DNA from 4 places in the Kitasatospora sp. NPDC086801 genome. Region 3 is predicted to be linked to each of the others. Evidence: riboswitches for the same ligand, from Rfam matches in the RefSeq annotation. Region 3 holds a riboswitch; each other region holds the start of a gene.
What was found. A riboswitch is a leader RNA that binds a small molecule or an ion and turns the genes downstream of it on or off. The one in region 3 is predicted to bind cyclic di-AMP.
Positions count from the first base shown of each region.

Region 1: linked by a shared signal. The riboswitch ahead of ACIPLC_RS08760 (NlpC/P60 family protein) and the one ahead of ACIPLC_RS13170 (M23 family metallopeptidase) in region 3 are both predicted to bind cyclic di-AMP.
Region 2: linked by a shared signal. The riboswitch ahead of ACIPLC_RS33465 (peptidoglycan DD-metalloendopeptidase family protein) and the one ahead of ACIPLC_RS13170 (M23 family metallopeptidase) in region 3 are both predicted to bind cyclic di-AMP.
Region 4: linked by a shared signal. The riboswitch ahead of ACIPLC_RS24410 (transglycosylase family protein) and the one ahead of ACIPLC_RS13170 (M23 family metallopeptidase) in region 3 are both predicted to bind cyclic di-AMP.

Region 1 covers NZ_JBIVAX010000005.1:58,588-61,820, forward strand. The annotation lists gene ACIPLC_RS08755 (NlpC/P60 family protein) at 1-1,010, shown strand, start outside; cyclic di-AMP (ydaO/yuaA leader) riboswitch at 1,345-1,498, shown strand; gene ACIPLC_RS08760 (NlpC/P60 family protein) at 1,509-2,654, shown strand; gene ACIPLC_RS08765 (NlpC/P60 family protein) at 2,882-3,233, shown strand, end outside.
Region 2 covers NZ_JBIVAX010000050.1:12,835-16,067, forward strand. The annotation lists gene ACIPLC_RS33460 (DUF2470 domain-containing protein) at 1-117, shown strand, start outside; gene ACIPLC_RS33465 (peptidoglycan DD-metalloendopeptidase family protein) at 383-1,357, opposite strand; cyclic di-AMP (ydaO/yuaA leader) riboswitch at 1,360-1,542, opposite strand; gene ACIPLC_RS33470 (MFS transporter) at 1,855-3,233, shown strand, end outside.
Region 3 covers NZ_JBIVAX010000009.1:18,421-21,653, reverse strand. The annotation lists gene ACIPLC_RS13180 (TetR/AcrR family transcriptional regulator) at 1-485, opposite strand, end outside; gene ACIPLC_RS13175 (alpha/beta fold hydrolase) at 565-1,446, opposite strand; cyclic di-AMP (ydaO/yuaA leader) riboswitch at 1,752-1,910, shown strand; gene ACIPLC_RS13170 (M23 family metallopeptidase) at 1,923-2,756, shown strand; gene ACIPLC_RS13165 (hypothetical protein) at 2,837-3,233, opposite strand, start outside.
Region 4 covers NZ_JBIVAX010000025.1:109,900-113,132, reverse strand. The annotation lists gene ACIPLC_RS24415 (hypothetical protein) at 83-1,057, shown strand; cyclic di-AMP (ydaO/yuaA leader) riboswitch at 1,488-1,648, shown strand; gene ACIPLC_RS24410 (transglycosylase family protein) at 1,635-3,032, shown strand; gene ACIPLC_RS24405 (hypothetical protein) at 3,108-3,233, opposite strand.

The DNA.
Region 1 (3,233 bases), on a different contig from region 3:
AGCCGAGCCGCGCCCGGGTCTCCGTGCTCACCGCTGCCGCGGCGACCGCGGTCGCCCTCTCCGCGCAGGTCGCCGCGCACGCCGCGCCCCAGCCGAACAAGGCCGACGTCAAGGCGCAGATCGACCAGCTCCAGCAGGAGCAGGAGCAGGCGGCGGAGAAGTACAACGGCGCCAAGGAGCGGGCCGACCAGCTCCGCAAGCAGTCCGACCAGTTGCAGGACCAGGTGGCCCGCAGCCAGGACGAGATGACCCAGCTCCAGACCGGTCTGGCCGGGGTGGCGGGCGAGCAGTACCGCACCGGCGGCATCGACCCGTCCGTCCAGCTGATGCTCTCCTCCGACCCGTCCGGCTACCTGGAGAAGGCCTCCAGCGTCCAGCAGGCCAGCACCAGCGAGTCCGAGGCGCTCAAGGGCCTGCTGGACCAGCAGCGCCGGCTGGACCAGGAGAAGTCCGAGGCCGCCGCCGTCCTGGCCTCGCTCGACTCCACCACCAAGGACCTGAACCAGGCCAAGACGGACGTCAACCAGAAGCTCAAGGCCGCGCAGGACCTGCTGAACTCGCTCAGCGCCTCCGACCGCGCCGCGCTGCGCGCCCAGCAGCAGCAGGACGACCGCGCCTCGCGCGGCAGCGAGCGCACGGACCTCGGCAGCCTCCCGCAGGCCGGCGGCTACGCGGGCGTGGCCGTCGCCAAGGCGATGAGCAAGCAGGGTTCGCCGTACGTGTGGGGCGCCACCGGCTCGACCACCTTCGACTGCTCGGGCCTGATGGTCTGGGCGTACGGCCAGGCCGGCGTCTCGCTGCCGCGCACCTCGCAGGAGCAGGGCAACGTCGGCACCGCCGTCACGCTGGACCAGGCCCAGCCGGGCGACCTGGTCATCTACGGCTCCGACCGGCACCACGTCGGGATGTACATCGGCAACGGCATGGTGGTGCACGCGCCGCACACCGGCGACGTGGTGAAGGTGATGAAGGCGGACGCGATGAAGATCAACACGATCCGCCGGGTCTGACGGTCCGACACGCCCGAAGGGCCCCGCCGGGCCTGTGATCCGCGCCACCCTCCGACCGGGGGGTGGCGTTCGGTTTTCGCCCGCTCGACGAGCCCCGGTGAAGACTGATCAGCTTTGCGTGCGACGGTGATCACTATGTGTCATATTCACAAAAGAACTTTGGTCTTCTTCCGTCTTTTTTCTGACAAGGATTTGAACGGATCACGGTTCAGTTACTAGGGTCATGCACCGAACCACCGCACTGTCGATCGCCCAGCCAGGGTGGCGGCGGTGGTTTCCGTCGAGTTCGTGACGCAGCGGGGCTGGCCGAGTGCCTGCCCGACGGGGAGCCCAGCAATCGGGGGCGCTGTCGAACGGAGCCGGGGAACCACGTTCCTCCGGGGTGAATCGGCGCCAGGTCGGCCGGTGGAACGGCCGTGAGGCGTCGTAGGGCATGCTTCCGGCCCGAACCCGTCAGCTCACCCGGTAGGCGGTCGCAGGAAGAAGGAGTCCGCCTTCGTGGCGTCCCATCGTCGTCCCAAGCCCGCGAGTCGCACCCGGGTCTCGATCATGACCGGTTTCGCCGCCGCAGCCGTCGCGCTGTCCGCGCAGTCCGGCGCCCACGCCGACCCGCAGCCGACCAAGGACCAGGTCAAGGAGCAGGTCGACCAGCTCAACGAGCAGGCCGAGGTCGCGACCGAGAAGCTCAACGCCGCCCAGGAGAAGCAGCAGCAGCTGCAGAAGCAGGTCACCGACCTGCAGGACCAGGTGGCGCGGCAGCAGGGACAGGTGACCGACCTGCAGGGCGGCCTGGCCGAGATCGCTGGCGAGCAGTACCGCAACGGCGGCATATCCCAGACCGTCCAGCTGATGTTCTCCGCCAGCCCGGACACCTTCCTGAGCCAGGCCGACACGCTGAACCAGGCCGGTGGCACCCAGAAGGGCCAGCTCAAGCAGCTCCAGGACGAGCAGCGCAAGCTCGACCAGGTGCGCAACGAGGCCCAGGGCAAGCTCTCCGAGATGGAGACCACCACCCAGCAGCTGAAGAGCGCCAAGGACGAGGTCCAGGGCAAGCTCAAGGCCGCGCAGGACCTCTTCAACACCCTGTCCGAGCAGGAGCGCCAGGCGATTCGCGCGGCCGAGGAGAAGGCCGCCGCCGAGGCCAAGACGAAGGCCGACGCCGCCGCGAAGGCCGCCCAGCAGCAGGCGGCGGCCCAGCAGGCCGCCGACCGCTCCTCCCGCGACAGCAGCCGCACCGACCTGAGCGCGTCGCAGGCCCCCGCCGCGCCGGTCACCAAGCCGAGCGCCGGCAGCTCGCGCGGCGCCGCGGCGCTGTCCATCGCGGCCTCCAAGATCGGCAGCCCGTACGTCTACGGCGCCTCCGGCCCCGGCTCCTTCGACTGCTCGGGCCTGATGGTCTGGGCGTTCAACCAGGTCGACGTGTCGCTGCCGCGCACCTCGCAGGAGCAGGCCCACGCCGGTACCCGGATCGGCTCCGACCTCTCCCAGGCGCAGCCCGGCGACCTGCTGATCTTCTACGGGGACGCCCACCACGTCGGCATCTACGCGGGCAACGGCCAGGTGCTGCACGCGCCCAAGCCGGGCGCGTCGGTCCGCTACGAGGCGGTCAGCAACATGCCGCTGGCCTCCATCGTGCGGGTCTGATCCCCGCTCAGGCCCTCCCAGGCCCGGCCTTCCCTCACGGAAGGCCGGGCCTGCGGCTTTTCCGGCGTCCCGGACGGATGTCCGATTGCGGGCCAAATATTCGGGTTGGTAGGGGTTTGGACTCGGTTGCCCGGACTCGCTAACGTCTGCCACCGGACTCCGCTTCCAGGGCCGCCCGCGTTGGTGCGGCGGCGGGGCCCCGCCGCCGGATTGGAGCCGCTGCCGCCATGCCCGTGCACCGCCGTTCCCAACTGTTCGCCCGTGCGCTGGTGCTGACCGCGGCCGCCACCACCGCCCTGGGCGTGACGACGGGCGGCAGCGCCCAGGCCGCCCCCGGCCCGCCGGACACGCCCGCCCGCAAGGACGTCAAGGCGCAGGTGGAGCAGCTCTACGGCGAGGCCGAGCAGGCGTCCGAGAAGTACAACGCCGCCCAGGAGGCGCAGCAGCGGCTCCAGGGCGAGACGACCATCCTCCAGGGCGACATCGCCGTCGCCCAGGACCAGCTCAACCAGCTGCGCGGCGACCTCGCCACCGTGGCCGGCGCCGAGTACCGCGGCGGCGGCATGGCCCAGACCGTCC
Region 2 (3,233 bases), on a different contig from region 3:
CACCGCGACGTCCGCCTGGTCTTCCCCGAACCGGCCGCCGACACCGAGGACTTCGGCCAGCGGATGCACGAGCTGCTGACCGCCGCCCAGCACGGCCTGCCCGCCCACAGGATCTGAACCGGCCGACCAGCGAGCCTTCCTGACTGATCGTCAATTCGCCTTGGGCGCAACCCTCCCCGACATCAGCCGGAAACGACACCAACCGGAAACGACAGCGGCCGGCCCGGCTCGCGAGAGAAGTCTCGCGAGCCGGGCCGGCCTGGGCGTGTCCCGCGCCCATGTCCACTGCTGCGGCGATCACCCGGTCGAGCGGTCACCCGACATGACCATCCCGGGAGGTCGATTCGCCCCGTAGCAGCGGTGGTTCCTCATGCGGCACGGGTCAGAGCGCGACGCCGTGGGCCCGCAGGTAGGCGACCGGGTTGATGTCCGAGCCGTACTCCGAACCGTTGCGGATCTCGAAGTGCAGGTGCGGGCCGGTCACGTTGCCGGTCGCGCCGGAGCGGCCGATCTGCTGGCCGGCGGTGACGGTCTGACCGATCTTCACGCCGATCGAGGAGAGGTGCGCGTACTCGGCGAAGTGACCGTCGGCGAGCTTGATCTCGACCTCGTTGCCGTAGGCGCCACCGTTGCCGGCCTTCACCACGACGCCCTTGGCGACGGCGCGCAGCGGGGTGCCGGTGGAGGCGACGAAGTCCTGGCCGGTGTGGTGGCCGGAGGCCCACATCGAGCCGGCCACGCCGTAGGCGGTGCCGAGCTTCGGGCTGGCCAGCGGGGCGACGAAGGCGGAGCCCGCCGCGACCGGGACGGTGGTGACCGCGGCGGTCGGCGCGGCGGTCTGCACCTGGGTCTGGAGCTGGGCGGACGGCTTCGCCGCCTCGGTCTGGACCTCCAGCTGGGCCTGCGGCTTGGCGGCGGTGGTGGCCGACGCGGCCGGGGCGGCCGGCTGGGCGGGCTTGGCCGGAGCAGCGGGCGCGGCAGCGGCGGCCTGGCCGGCGATCACGAGCTGCTGACCGGGGAAGATCAGGTTCGGGTTGCCGCCGATGACCTCGCGGTTGTGGTCGTACAGCGCCTGCCAGCCACCGTCGACGTGCTTGGCGTCGGCGATCTGGGACAGGGTGTCACCGCTGACGACGCGGTAGTTCTCCGGCGACTGCGACGGGGCCTGGGCCTGGGCCTGGGCCTGGTCGGCGGAAGCGGCGGCCGGGGCGGTGGTGACCGCGGCGGCCGGCGCGGGGTGGGCCTGGGCGCTCATCGCGGTGACGAGCGGCAGGGCGAAGGAGACACCGGTGACGGCGGTGGCGATCCCGATGCGGGCGGCGCGGGGCAGGGCGATACGACGAGCCTGTGCAGGCATGGAATTTTCCTCTCCGACGCCTGCGAGGTGAGCTGTCGGGTTCGGGCTGGAGTTGCCCGGCCGCACATGCGGCTTCACCCCTAGCCGGCCCTGGATCCGGGTACGCGAAAGCGTGCCGTTTCCGGTCCGGCGACTTACCTGTGGGTCCCCCGCTCCTGCCGTACAGAGTTCGGTGCGAGCCACCGGGCAGCGGCAGGACTCGGCGTTCCACCCGGTGGATCCGTCCGGACTGGCCGGGCGGTCGCTGAACTAAAACCCATCCGTTCGGGTGAAGCAATGTCGATCACTTGAACCGGCAACAACCCCCGGGGACGCCGTGACCCTCCGAATGATCGGCTGCACCGTACGTGCACAATCCATTCACCCGGCGCCACTGATCCACGACGCTGCGCCGATCCCGCCACCGCTGCGCACCCGTCCGCTCACGCACCGCACACCCCCCGACACGCCCCCCGGTGACCCTTGTCACGCACGCCCCACGGGCGCAGGATCGGCCCGTGGCCACCTCCCAAGCAGGAACATTGCGCCTGGGCACCTCGCAGGGACGCTGGGTCCTCCTGGCGACGGTGCTCGGCTCCAGCATGGCGATGCTCGACGGCACCGTGGTGAACGTCGCGCTCCCCCGCATCGGCGCCGATCTCGGCGCCTCCCTCGCCTCCCTGCAATGGACGCTCAACGCCTATCTGCTCACCCTGGCCGGGCTGATCCTGCTCGGCGGCGCGCTCGGCGACCGGTACGGCCGGCGCCGGGTCTTCCTGATCGGCGTGCTCTGGTTCGCCGCCGCCTCCGCGGCCTGCGCCGCCGCCCCCACCATCCACGTGCTGATCGCCGCCCGCGCCGTCCAGGGCATCGGCGGGGCGCTGCTCACCCCCGGCTCGCTCGCCATGCTGCAAGCCGTCTTCCACCCGGACGACCGCTCGGCGGCGGTCGGCCTGTGGTCGGGCCTCGGCGGGGTGTCGGCCGCGGTCGGCCCCTTCCTCGGCGGCTGGCTGGTGGACGGCCCCGGCTGGCGGTGGATCTTCCTGCTGAACCTGCCGCTCGCGGCCGCCGTGGTCGCGGTCACCTCCCGGTTCGTCCCCGAGAGCCGGGACGAGAGCGCCGCCGGCCGCTTCGACGTCACGGGCGCGCTGCTCGCCGCGCTCGCCCTCGGCGCGATCACCTACGCGCTGACCGCCGCCGGGGAGGGCCTGTCCCCCGCGGTCTGGCTCACCGGCGCGATCGGCCTGCTGCTCGGCGCGGCCTTCATCGCGGTCGAGCGCCGCGCCGCCGAGCCGATGCTGCCGCTCGGCCTCTTCTCCTCCCGGCTGTTCACCGCCGTCAACCTGGTCACCCTGTGCGTCTACGCGGCGTTCAGCGGGGTGTTCTTCCTGCTGGTGGTGCAGTTGCAGATCGTCTCCGGCTTCTCCCCGCTGGTCTCCGGCCTCGCCCTGGTCCCGATCACCGTGCTGATGCTGACCCTGTCGGCGCGCGCCGGGCGGCTGGGCAAGCGGATCGGCCCCCGGATCCCGCTCACCGTCGGCCCGCTGCTGTGCGCCGCCGGGGTGCTGCTGATGCTGCGCACCGGCCCCGACTCCTCCTACTGGGCGGACGTGCTGCCCGCCGTCACGGTGATGGGTTGCGGGATGACCCTGCTGGTCGCACCGCTGACGGCGACGGTGCTGGCCGCCGTCGAGGTCCGGCACGCGGGGATCGCCAGCGGCGTCAACAACGCCGCCGCCCGCGCGGCCGGGCTGCTCGCGGTCGCCGCGCTGCCCTCGCTCGCCGGGCTGAGCGGCGACGCCTACCGGGTGCCGTCCGCGGTGGACTCCGCCTTCCACACCGCGATGCTGATCTGCGCCGGACTGCTGGTCGCCGGCGGGCTGACGGCCTTCACGAC
Region 3 (3,233 bases):
AAGCCGCCGCCGATGGAGAGGGAGGCGAAGCCGTGGGCGACGGAGCGGACGGTGCGGGCGGCGTGGATCGCCTCCGCACCGTCGAGGCCGTACTCCCGCAGGACGGCGATGATCACTCCGACGAGTCGACCGGCTGCGCGGGTGAGGTCGTCGTCCGGCTGCGGTGCCTGGGGGAGGGCGTTGTAGCGGTGCGGGTGTTCGGTGGCGTACGCGTGGTAGGCGCGTAGGACGGTGGCGACGGCGTCGTCCCCGCTGCGGCCGACGGCGGCCTCGGCGAGCCGATCGGCGAGTTCCTCGGTGACCCGGACGGCGATGAGCCGCCGCAGTTCGGCGAGGCCGCCGCTGACGTGCTTGTACAGCGACGGGGTGGCGACCCCGGCCCGGGCGGCGACGGCGGCCAGGGTGAGGGCGTCGGCGCCCTGCTCGTCGATGAGGGCGAGGGCGTGGCCGACGACCTGCTCGGGGGTCAGTCCTACTCGGGGCATGGCGCGGGCTCTCCGTCGGTGGAAGGGGCTGGAAAGGGGGGGACGTGGGCGGACCTGGGCGGACCTGGGCGGATGGGGCTCAGGCGAGTTCGGCGAGGAAGGGCAGCAGGGCGTCGGCGGTGGCCTGCGGGTTGTCGGCCATCGGGTAGTGCCCGGATCCTTCGATCATGGCCTTCCGCGCGTTGAGTGCGGCGGCCTGCCGGTCGGCGACGGCTTCCGGCTTGGGGAAGTCGGGGTCCTTGCTGCCCATGATGACGAGCGAGGGGCAGCGGACGGCCGCGGTCCAGCCGACGGGCGCGGAGTCCCCGGTGACGTATCCGCGGGCGGCGGTCTTGCGGCCGGGGGTGCGCATGGCGGCGACGAGTCCGGCCACGTACGTGTCGAAGTCGGCGGGCTTGGTGCCCGGGTAGGCCAGCTTGCGGTGGTAGAGGCCCCAGAAGGCGGGCGAGTGGACGGTCAGGGCGCCCATGACGCGGAGGGCGCCGCGCATGAGGGCGTTGGGCGGGAGGTTCTCGATGAAGGCGTCGATCAGGGCGATGCCGGCGACCCGCTCGGGGGCGTCGCCGGCGAGCTTGACGACCGTCGCGCCGGTGTAGGAGTTGCCGACCAGGACGGCGCGGTCGATGCCGAGGTGGTCGAGCAGGGCGAGGACGTCGGTGGCGATGGCGGCGGGGGAGTAGTCGTCCCAGACGATCGAGGATTCGCCGAAGCCGCGCAGGTCCATGGTGATGACCCGGCGGCCGGCGGCGGCCAGCAGGGGGTGGAGGTGCCGGTAGGCGGCGCGGGTGTCGAGCATCCCGGGGAGCAGGACGACGGGGGTGCCGTCACCCTGCCGGGTGTCGTCGTAGGCGAGGCGGCCGCCGGTGACGTCGAGGTACTGGGTGCTGGTGGCGCTGGTGGCGTTCATGGTGGTCCTCCGGGGGCTGCCGGTGCGGGGCGCTGGCGGGCTGTCGATAGCCATAAAGCTAAGGCTAATAGCCTTAGCCGTCAAGCCCTCGCGCCCTGCGGTGCGGAGGAGGCCGATGGGGAGGCCGATGGGGAGGTCGGCGGGGAGGTTGATGAGGGGTGCCCGGGTGAGGGGTCGTTCGTTGACGTCCGATCACGTTAGGTAGCGTCAATGGTGTTCAAGGGGAACAAACCGCCCATTGTGTCCCAGAGTGCCCCGTCCGTCTCCGGTCGTCCCGGGCGAACGGCTTGGAATCAGGGCCTCCTAGGATTAACGTTTGATAACGCAGCGCGGTCGTCAACGCCGTACCCAGACGGCACCGTGCGCCGTCGCCTAATCCCGCCGGCCGGCCTCCGGGCAGGTCAGGGAGCCGGGGAACCACGTTCCTTGGGGTGAATCGGCGGGGCTCCGGCCCGGCCGTAGGAGACCTTCCTGCTCCGAACCCGTCAGCTAACCCGGTAGGCGCGAAGGAAGGAAAGGAGCGCGCCTCCGTGGCGTCGACGCACACCCCGGCACACCCGGCCGGCCCCGCAGCGGGTACCCAACTCCTCGACCACCCCGGCCCGGACGGCCCCGAGTACGCCGGCCCGGACGCCGAGACCAACCGGCACCGGATGCCGCGTCAGGCCCGTGGGACCTCCCCGCTGCTCGGCGTCACCGCCGTCGCCGCCACCCTGGGTGCCACCGGTTTCGCCTCCGCCACCCCGGCCGCCGCCCCCGCCATCGAGGCCCCGGACGAGACCCCGGTCGCCCTCTCCGCCGACCCCGGCCTCGCGCTCGCCGCCCGCATCCAGCAGCAGGCCGACAGCCAGCGCACCGCCGCCGAGGAGGACGCCCGCGTCCAGGCCGCGAAGGAGGCGGAGGCCAAGGCCGCCGCCAAGGAGGCCGAGGCCAAGCGGGCCGCCGAGGAGGCCGAGCGGGCCAAGGCCGCCGCCCTCACCCTGCCGGTGCGCGACTACCACCTCACCGCCCACTACGGTCAGAGCGCCCGCTACTGGGCACACCTGCACACCGGCCTGGACTTCGCCGCCGACACCGGCACCCCCGTCTACGCGGTCGGCCAGGGCACCATCACCTCGGCCGGCTGGTCCGGCTCGTACGGCTACCGGATCGTCGAGACCCTGCCCGACGGCACCGAGATCTGGTACTGCCACCTCTCCTCGATCATCAAGGGCTCCGGCAAGGTCGGCTCCGGCCAGCAGATCGGCAAGGTCGGCGCCACCGGCAACGTCACCGGCGCGCACCTGCACGTGGAGGTCCGCCCCGGCGGCGGTGCCCCCGTCGACCCGGAGACCTGGTTCCAGCAGCGCGGCCTCAACCCCTGACGCACCCGCGAAGACCCCTGACGCACCCGCGAAGCCCCGGCCGCCGGAACCAGAACCACCGCGGCCGGGGCTTCGCCGCGTCACTCCTGAGTCGGTCCCTTCGGTCCCGTCGGTGCTGTCAGGTTCTCCGGCTCCGCCAGCCCCGCCACGTACGCGTCGATCTCCTCCTGACCCGGCTCCGGTGCGAGGTCCGGGAACTCCTCCACCAGCAGCCGCGGCAGCCCGGGCACCGTCCACTCCCCGTACAGGTCGAGCGCGGCCTCCACCGCCGCCTCCTCGAACTCGCCGAAGTCTCCGGCCAGTTCGTCCGGCATCGGCCGGCCCAGCGCGGTCAGCTCGGCCAGGTTGCGGTAGCTGCGCCGCATCAGGCCCTGCTCCAGCAGCCGGCGCGCGCCGTCCGTGGCCATGCCGACCGAGAGCACCCGGGTCGGGCCCCAGCCCTGCTCGTCCACCTCGTCCAGCCAGCCGGTCTGCGCC
Region 4 (3,233 bases), on a different contig from region 3:
GCGACGCACACGCCATGACCGTGCGAAACCCGAACGGCAGCCGAATGCAGGCCTGACGGGCCGATGTCCTACGATCTCCGGCATGAGCACCGCAGCCATCCCGGGCGCGCCACTGCCCGTCCGCACTCCAGGCTCCCGTGCGCGGGGGCGCCACCGCCGCCCCGAGCGCCCCGAGATCCCGGCCGGCTCCCCGGCCCTGGTGCTCGCCGTGCCCGCGACCGCCGGGCCCGAGTCCCACTCGGTCGTCGAGGAGCTGCTGTCGATCGTCCGCAGCGAGCAGAGTGGCATCCAGACCGCCGTCGGCTACCTCCCGGGCGAAGCCGCCGGGGGAACCGGCGGTGACGACCACACCGTCGCCGAACTGCTGGCCACGGCCGCCGAGGCCGGCCTTCCCGCGCCGGTCCTGGTGCCACTGGTACCCGGCCCGCACGGATTCCTGACCGAACTTCACGCCCTCGCCGCGGAGTACGGAGCCCCCGTCACCGACGTGCTCGGCCCGCACCCGCTGCTCGCCGAGGCCGTGCACGTGCGGCTGTCCGAGGCCGGCCTGGCGCGCGCCGACCGGGCCCGGCTGTTCGCCATCGCGACCGCCGCGGACGGCGTCGTGCTGACCACCGTCGGCGGCGAGGACGCCGCCGCCGCGGCCGGCATCACCGGTGTCCTGCTGGCGGCCCGACTGGCCGTCCCGGTCGTCCCCGCCGCGCTCGACGTGCCGGGCTCGGTCGCCGCGGCCGTCAACCACCTCAAGGAGACCGGCTCCCAGCGCCCGGCGCTGGCCCCGCTGGTGATCGGGCCGGAGGCCGACTCCGAACTGCTCGCCACGGCCGCCGAGGAGACCGGCTGCCCGTCCGCGGCGCCGCTGGGCGCCTATCCGACGGTCGGCCAGCTGATCGCCGCCACCTACCTGGCCGCGCTGCCGGCACCCTCCCCGGAGGAGCTGGCCCGGGCCGAGGCTGAGGCCGAGGCGGCGGAGGCCGCCGGGGGCGCCCACGCCGGCCACTCCGGCCATGGCGGTCACGGCGCTCACGCCGCCGCCGAGGAGCCGTCCGGCCGGTAGCGGAGACCATGCGCACGAAGGGCCCGGGACGGCTGCGTTCCGGGCCCTTCCGGCTTGTCCTGTGCGGAAGTTAAGGGGTGAATAGGCGCGATGTCTGTTCTGTTCGCATTTGTTCGCCGCCACTCGGCACGTGCCCCGGCGCCCGCGGTGCGGTCGCGCCCCCTTCTCGACGAGCACACCCCGGGCGACCCGACGCGCCGTCATTCGCCTCCTGAAGCGCAGACAGTTGTGCACGCCCTTGGCGACGTTGCCGGAAATCAGTCATTTCTGATCATGACAAGCAAGGGGAACGACCGTTCTCCTCAAACCGTGATGCGCGTCACAGGTGTTTGCAGTTTGAACTTAAGTCTGCTTAACGTGCTCTCCGTTCGTGGCCACACGAACCCAGTTCATCCGCGACGCCGAGTCCTGCCGTCGGATGTCCTGGCAGCGCGAAAACGCACCACGGCAGGAGCGGGGGACCCACAGGTAAGTCGCCCCGGACCGTTCCCCGGAACGATCCAGGGCTAGGGGTGAAGCCGCGCCCACAGCGCGGCCGGGCAACTCCAGCCCGAATCCGACAGCTCACCTCGCAGGCGTGGGAGAGGACTGCGTCTTCATGCTGCCCACCAACGGCACCCGTCTGTCCAGTCGTACCCGACGCGTGATCGCCGCCATCGGCGTCGCGGGCGTCGGCCTCAGCATCCCCTGCCTCACCTCCGGCACCGCCTCCGCCGCCTCCGTCTCCACCTGGGACAAGGTCGCCCAGTGCGAGAGCACCGGAAACTGGAGCATCAACACCGGCAACGGCTTCTACGGCGGACTGCAGTTCACCTCCAGCACCTGGGCCGCCTTCGGTGGCACCGCCTACGCCCCGCAGGCCAACCAGGCCACCAAGGACCAGCAGATCGCCGTCGCCGAGAAGGTCCTCGCCTCGCAGGGCCCCGGCGCCTGGCCGGTGTGCTCGGTCCAGGCCGGCCTGTCCAAGGGCGGCGCCCCGGCCGGCGTCGACACTTCGGCCGGTTCCACCACCGGCTCGGCTGCCGGCTCGACCGCCACCAAGCCCGCCCCGAAGCCGACCACCCCGGCCGCCCCGGCCGCCAAGTCCGCGCAGAACCAGGCCCCGGCCGCGAAGCCCGCCAAGCCGGCCGCGCCTGCCCAGGACCAGGTGCAGGCCCCCGCCGACTCCGCCAACGGCACCTGGGCCCAGAAGGGCCAGAGCCAAGCCCAGAGCAGCGCTCAGGCCCAGAGCAACGACTACACCGTCGCCGCCGGCGACTGGCTGTCCTCGATCGCCGACAAGCACAACCTCCAGGGCGGCTGGCAGCGGCTGTACGAGCTCAACCGCGGCACCCTGACCGAGGGTCCGGACACCATCTACCCGGGCCAGCGCCTCTCGTTCAAGGACGGCGGCCAGGCTCAGCAGTCGGCGCAGGCCGACCAGTCCGGCTCCGGCTCGTCGGCCACGTCCGGCTCGGGCTTCACCTGGTTCGACCGCTCGCAGAAGTCCGGCCAGACCTCCAACGGCGGTGCCGTGAACGCCAAGCCGGCCGCGCAGGACCAGGCCCCGGCCTCCAAGCCGGCTTCCAAGCCGGCCGCCCAGGCGCAGAGTCCGGCCCCGGCCCCGGCCACCACCGGCAGCATGGCCGCCGCGGTCTCCTTCGCCCAGTCGAAGGTCGGCCAGGCCTACGTCTACGGCGGTACCGGCAACGGCGGCTGGGACTGCTCCGGCCTGACCCAGGCAGCGCTGCGCGCCGCGGGCGTCTCCGTCCCGCGCGTCGCCGCCGACCAGGCCGCCGCGAGCACCCACGTCTCGCTGGACAGCCTGCAGGCGGGCGACCTGCTGTTCTGGTCCAACAACGGCCAGGACTCCGGCGTCTACCACGTCGCGATCTACATCGGCGGCGGCCAGTACGTCGAGGCCGCCAACCCGAGCTCGGGCGTGCGCCTGCAGACCGTCGCCAACTGGGCCCCGGACTTCGCCGGCCGGGTCTGAGCACGACCGACGGGTGACAGGTAACGGCTAACGGCTGACAGATAACAGATAACAGATAACAGATTTCATCATCTGTTATCTGTCAGTCGTCGCCCGGGCCAGCCACTCCTTGAGGAACATCGACAGCACGGCCGCAATGGCCATGACGCAGGCCGCGATCGCGAACACCGTGTCCGTCCAGGAGACGATCGCGTGCGGCAC